DNA from 2 places in the Roseibium sp. SCP15 genome. Region 1 is predicted to be linked to the other one. Evidence: predicted binding sites of a transcription regulator. Region 1 holds the regulator's gene; the other holds the start of a gene.

What was found. The regulator PhoB, encoded in region 1, activates phosphate uptake and scavenging genes when phosphate is short. The targets are predictions, from matches to a motif close to TGTCATNNANCTGTCAT.
Region 2: ABLO27_RS03785 (glycerophosphodiester phosphodiesterase family protein) is a predicted target of PhoB. The motif match lies at 1,461-1,477, and genes of this name have one in related genera.

The regions. Positions count from the first base shown of each region.
Region 1 covers NZ_JBDZYI010000002.1:168,726-172,141, forward strand. The annotation lists gene ABLO27_RS08100 (ornithine cyclodeaminase family protein) at 1-632, opposite strand, end outside; gene ABLO27_RS08105 (threonine ammonia-lyase) at 777-1,775, shown strand; gene phoB (phosphate regulon transcriptional regulator PhoB) at 1,850-2,548, opposite strand; gene phoU (phosphate signaling complex protein PhoU) at 2,619-3,317, opposite strand; gene pstB (phosphate ABC transporter ATP-binding protein PstB) at 3,349-3,416, opposite strand, start outside.
Region 2 covers NZ_JBDZYI010000001.1:817,223-820,638, reverse strand. The annotation lists gene ABLO27_RS03790 (FecR domain-containing protein) at 1-413, opposite strand, end outside; gene ABLO27_RS03785 (glycerophosphodiester phosphodiesterase family protein) at 637-1,362, opposite strand; gene ABLO27_RS03780 (YceI family protein) at 1,801-2,385, shown strand; gene ABLO27_RS03775 (cytochrome b) at 2,440-3,024, shown strand; gene ABLO27_RS03770 (YceI family protein) at 3,049-3,416, shown strand, end outside.

The DNA of each region.
Region 1 (3,416 bases):
GATTTGACGATTGCCTCTCGTGACGCCGTTGCTGTGACAATGACATCCGCGTCGGCGCAAAGTGCTTCCACGCTTTCCGCATGCGCAACCGGAACACCTTCAAGCTCCATAGAAAGCTCCTGGACCAGCGTTGCAGCTTTCTCTTCCGACCGCCCCCAGACGGCAACCCGGGTGAAACCGAGAAGTTTGCAATAGAGCTGCGCTTGCAGACGGGCCTGGATACCGGTCCCGATCACGCCGAGTGCCTTGGCACCCTGCCGCGCGCCCATGCGACCTGCAATGACGCCCGCAAGTGCCGTGCGCAAATCGGTCAATGCGCCTTCATCCTGCAGGATTGCCAAGGGAGTTCCCGTCTCAGCCGAAATGACGGCCATGAAGCCGTTGCTGGAAGAAAGCCCCCTTTCCGGATTGTCATAGAACCCGGTGGCAAGCTTGACGGTAAAAACCTCGTCTTCACCGACGTGAGCGCATTTGATGTGGCACTCGCCATTTGCCTTTTGGAACGCCAGGTGGGTAACCGGCGCGACCTGGGCCTCGCCCCGAGCGAAAGACCTGAAGCCTTCTTCGATCTCCGCAAGTACCGCGCGCTCGTCAATCTGCGCCAAGATTTCCTGCTTATTCACCAGCCGCATCTGCATCTCTCTGTCAGAACGTCACCCAATTCGCGACCCATCTTGCGGGGTCGTTTCAGCGTTATAGACAAATTGTCTAATTTAGAATATTTTGTCAACACTCATTCTGAAGCCCTGTTTTCGAAACAGCCGAGAGACGGAAAAATGATGGTTGAGTTGGACGAGATTCATGCTGCGCAACAACGGATAGCGGGCTATGTGCGCCCCACTCCGCTGCGCAAATCTCATGCTCTGTCGACAGAGCTGAGCGCGTCGATCTGGCTGAAAATGGAAACGATGCACGATACCGGCGCCTTCAAGCTGCGCGGCGCGGCCAACAAGCTTCTGTCTCTCGACGAAACTCAGAAATCACGCGGTGTCATCACCGTATCAAGTGGCAATCACGGTCGTGCCGTCGCCTATATGGCAAGGCAGCTGAACATTCGTGCCGTCGTCTGTGTCACCGAAATCATACCTCCCGAAAAGATTGGCGGGCTGTACGATTTCGGGGCGGAAGTGATCGTTCACGGACAAACGCAGGATGACGCAGACGCGGAAGCGCGGCGCATTGCGGAACGAGACGGCCTTCTCTTTGTATCTCCTTTCGATGATCCGCATGTCATCGCCGGGCAAGGCACCATCGGCCTGGAGCTGCTGGCCGACCAGCCGGCCCTCGACATTGTCTTCGTTCAATTGAGCGGTGGCGGGCTCATGGCCGGAACCGCCAAGGCGCTGAAGAGCCTGAAGCCGGACATCAAGGTCATTGGGGTTTCCCTTGAGCATGGGGCCGCCATGATCGAAAGTATCAAGGTCGGCCATATCGTCGAGGTCGACGAAAAACCTTCCATCGCCGATGCCCTACCCGGCCCGATACCGGCCGACAACCAATACACCTTCGCCATGTGCAGGAAACTGGTAGACGACTTTGTTCAGGTGCCGGAGAGTGAAATTCTCGAAGCGATGAAGTTTATTCTCGCCAAGGAAAAATGCCTGGTGGAAGGCGGTGCAGCAGCCGGGGTTGCCGCCATGAGGCGGTATGGCTCGCTGCTTGAAGGGAAAAAAGCCGCAACTCTTCTCACCGGGAACAACATCTCTCTTGATCGAGCGTTGTCAGCGTTCGGGCTCAAGGATGCGCAGCAATCAGAAACGTTCTGGATAAGCTGACCGGAGCGGCCATGCGGCCGGACAACCGGTTCGGGCGGGTGAGCACTCCACCCTCCCGATGTTTTCAGCCGTAGTCAGCTTGCCATCGAAAACTGATCATTAAATGCGTAGCCGGCACCGCGCACCGTGCGGATCGGATCCTTGGCCTTGCCCTTGTTGAGCGCCTTGCGAAGTCGGCCGACATGGACGTCGACCGTGCGCTCGTCGACATAGACATCATGGCCCCATACGCCGTCCAACAGCTGCTCTCGAGAGAACACCCGGCCCGGGGAGGTCATCAGAAATTCCAGAAGGCGGAACTCGGTCGGCCCCAGGTGAATTTCCTTGGTATTGCGGCGCACCCGATGGGTTTCACGGTCAAGTTCGATGTCACCCGACCGAAGCATTGTGGAAACAACTTCCGGGCTTGCGCGGCGGAGGATCGCACGGACACGAGCCATCAGCTCAGGCACGGAAAACGGCTTGACGACGTAGTCATCTGCTCCGGTTGAAAGACCTCGAATGCGCTCGGCTTCTTCCCCGCGGGCCGTCAGCATGATGACAGGCAGACGCTCGGTATCTTCACGCGCGCGAAGCCGGCGGCATAGTTCAATGCCCGACAGCCCCGGCAACATCCAATCCAGAAGGAGGAGATCGGGCTGGGTTTCCCGCAACCGGATTTCAGCTTCATCACCACGTGCACAGGACTCGACCGAGTATCCTTCCGCTTCCAGGTTGTACCTCAACAGAAGGCTAAGTGGTTCTTCGTCCTCAACGATAAGCACCTTCGGCATACGTTCTCGCTCCAGTTTCGGCAGCAGATGCTGCCGTTCCGGTCACCAATTTCCAACCGGGTTCCAGCTGTCAGACCGCGTGGGTCGTCTCGTCCTGTTTTGCACGGTCTTCCGGCAGACGATCGCCAGTCACCATATAAAAGACGTTTTCAGCAATGTTGGTTGCATGATCGCCAATACGCTCGATGTTCTTGGCACAGAACAGAAGATGGACGCATTGAGTGATCACGCGGGGATCTTCCATCATGTAGGTCAACAGCTCCCGAAAGAGCGATGTGTAGATCGCATCGATTTCAGCGTCGGCTTCCTGAACGCGTCTCGCCGCTTCCGCGTCCTTGCGCGTATAGGCGTCCAGAACCTGCTTCAGCTGTGCAAGGGCCAATTCGGTCATGTGTTCCACACCGATGGCCAGTTTCTTGGACTGAAGATTGCTGTCGATCGCGATCGTCCGTTTGGCAACGTTCTTGGCCAAATCGCCAACACGTTCCAGATCGTTGGCAATGCGCGTCGCGGCGGTGATTTCCCGCAGGTCCTGCCCCATCGGCTGGCGACGGACAATCATTTCGATCAGCTTTGCTTCAATGTCCTGATGCAAGGCGTCCAAGCGTTCGTCCTGCTGAACCGTGACGCGTGCCAGTTCGATATCTTGCGAGACCAGTGCGGAAACAGCATCAGCAAACGCTTTTTCCGCCAGACCGCCCATTTCGGCGACCTTGCCGGCCATTGCGGTCAATTCGTCGTCATAGGCCGTGACTGTGTGTTCAGACATCCAGTGTCCCTTTCAGAATTCGCGTAGCCACTTAGCCGAAGCGGCCAGTGATATAGTCCTGCGTACGTTTGTCTTTCGGATTTGTGAAGATGTCTTCGG
Region 2 (3,416 bases), on a different contig from region 1:
TCCTGATAAAGCACCGTCCGCTTAATCAGAAAACCTTTGGGCTCAAGAGTTACGATGGAATTGGGCGCGACGGTGAACTTTTCCTTACCTCGGCCAATGATTATGCGTCCACGACCGGTTTTCACCTTCCAGCCTCGTTGGATCTGCATCCCTTTTTGTGCAGCCAACTTCTTTCCGTCTTCCGCCTCGAAGGTCACACGTCCGATGACCCGCTCAACATACCAATGCCAACCATTACGAGCCCCCTCGCCTTCGGCTGAGTGCGCGTCAAAGGAAAGGAGAAGCATTGTTGCAAAGGCAATGACAATCAATGCGAGCTTCCGCGCCAGATCCAGCGAGAAATATCCCGATGCAGTCCGATGAACAGACTTACACCGATCGAAACAATCATCACCTACAGAACTGATATTCATTGCAAACCCCAACGAACTGGCAGGAAGGTCAAGGCAGAAGAATACCAATCGTTATTTAACCACTTCTAAATACTTATAATAAACACAAAGAACAATCATATTAACAAAATTTATTAAAATCTTATCTTCCTTCAATATACTCAGAAAAACTCAATCAAAACACTCATTTATTCGGTATTTATTTCGTTATTCCAATTCTCTTTCTCTTTGTTCATTCTCTTCGCTAGTCTAATACCAACATCTTCGTGTTTTTCTCTACATCCCTGAAAACCTCGACATGGTCGATGTTCATCTGTTCGATACCGCAGCGGACGGCTTTCTCGAACACGGCGCGATCAGCTCCGGCATAAAACAACTGCGTCACCAGCCCGGCCTCCCTGGCTTCGGCGACCAGGTTTTCATCGAAACAATCTTCGTGAAACTCCAGAATGTGCGCTTCCTGGGCAACGGCGCGTTCGACCGACCCGACATGGGCAAACAGCACCATGCGCTTGAGGTCAGGCACCTTTGCCCGCGCTTCTGCCCGAATGGACTGATCGAATGAGAAGGTCCACGCGTCATTCAACATGCCGCGCACGGCCAACATGTCCCGCACCTCACCCGGATCGCCTTCCTTGATCTCGACATAGGTTCCAATCCGGCCTTTGCATCGATCCAGAAAAGTGTCAAAGCGCGGGACGCGCTCTCCGGCGAACTCCGGGCCGAACCAACCGCCTGCATCAAGCCGGTCGATCTCGGAAGAATGCATATCGGCAAACCGGCCGCTGCCGTTGGTTGTTCGATCCACCGTCTCGTCGTGCATGACGTAAAGCACCCCGTCCTTTGACGGCCTCACGTCGAACTCGACCACATCCGCGCCAAGGTCGATGGCCTTTTCGAGTGCCACCAGCGTGTTTTCCGGCGCAGCAAGGCACGCCCCCCGGTGACACACTATGACTGCCTGTTTCACGATTGATTCTCCTTCATCTCCAGACAATGCCTGGAGTCACGTTTGGCTGATGGCGCTTTGGACTTGAGGGAAACTGTTCAAACAGATGCACGCGATTGGTGATGGAATGATGACACAACAATTTTCTTCAATAATTCAGCCCCTTGCCTCTCCACAAGACAAACTGCAGATGTCCAAGCTACTCAACTGGAATTGATTCTTCAGTTACCCGACCTTCAGTTTACCCTCGTCGGGCACCGGATGTGCACCTTAACAAGGTGGACAGGCAAATGTCTGACTTCAATGACGGAAATGAGAGAAAGCCGGCCAGAGCGACAGACGTGGAATTGTTCAGCCAACACGAACAGACAGTCAAATAGCGCTCGCGTTTTTTTTACATATATCTGGCTGGCAGCGTTCATGAGCGAACGCTCCCGAAACAGTCAAAGAGGTTTGATCATGATCCGTTTTGCAGCTTCAGCGCTTGCTTTGTCCCTACTGGCCGGAACCGCCGTTGCCGAACCTGTCGCCTATGATTTCGACAAGTCTCACGCCAATTTGTCCTTTACCTACAATCACCTTGGATACTCCACCACAGATGGCCGTTTCGGCAACTGGGAAGGAAACCTCCAGATCGACAAGGACACGCCGTCCAATTCTTCCGTCGAGTTTACCATCGACATCGACAGCCTCGACACCTTCTGGGCGGATCGGGACACTCACCTCAAGAGCGCCGACTTCTTTGATGCTGCAAAGTTTCCCAAAGCAACCTTCAAAAGCACCAAGGTTGAGCAAACCGGTGAAAACCAGCTGGAAGTCACCGGCGACATGACTATTCGGGACATCACCAAGCCGGTCACCCTCCAGGTTCAGGTGACCGCAATGGGTGAACACCCCATGGCCAAAAAAGAAGCTGCCGGCTTTGCCGTTACGACCGTGCTGAAACGGTCTGACTTCGGCATGGACAAGTATGTTCCCTATGTCAGTGACGAAGTGAACGTGACTTTCCACGCAGAAGCGCTTACCGCTGCTCAGACCAACTAAAGAAAACTCTCCGGAAGCCGGTTCCGACCGGCTTCCCTTTCCAGGGAACAGGCCATGCTGCGCAATACAACGACAGGGTATGGGCAAATAGCCATCTTCTTCCATTGGACGATGGCTCTCCTGATTATCGGCATGCTTGCTTTTGGTCTTTACCTGACCACGCTGCCGCAAACCGACCCTGCGACTTTCCAGCTTTTCCAGCTGCACAAGTCCATCGGGTTTGTGGTTCTGACGCTTGGTGTGCTGCGGTTGGTCTGGCGCGTGTTCAATCCGTCACCAAAACTTCCCGAAGGCATGCACCCGCTGGAAAAAATCGGGGCGCATCTTGGTCATGTCGGTCTCTACGCACTTATTTTCGCCATGCCGATCACCGGCTGGTTCATGGTGTCCGCTTCGCCTTGGGGCATTCCGACAATTCTGTTCAATGTGCAACCAGTACCTCACTTGCCGGTTCCTGAAATTCTGGGGTCCAAGGAACAGGCAGAGAGCTTCTTCAAACTATTGCATGCGTATGGTGCCTACCTGCTGATCGCACTGATCGTGGTACATGTCGCCGCAGCACTGAAGCATCATTTCATTGCCAGGGATGACACGCTGAGGCGCATGGTCTCCACGGCACCTGCAAAAAATGACACCTGACAGAAAGCTTTAGGAAAATACTACATGGCTCTGAAAAAACTAGTATACGCCCTCCCCATACTGGCCATCTCGACGCTCTCCGGCCCTGCGCTTGCAGACACATGGACTGTCGACCCGGCGCAGAGCACGCTTGGCTTTGAGGTCAATCAGGCCGGCAACACGCTTGCAGGTACCTTTGCCTCCTGGACCGCAAGCATCGATTTTGACCCGAACGCACCGGAAGCTGCGAAAATTTCCGCCGAAATCAATCCGGCGAGCGCAGCCACCGGCAACCCGCAGTTTGACGGCACGTTGCCAGGCAAGGAATGGTTCGACGTCGACGGGTTCCCGGCTGCGGAATTCAAGGCAGACAGCGTTTCGCTGGTCGAAGGAAACAGCTACCGTGCCAGCGG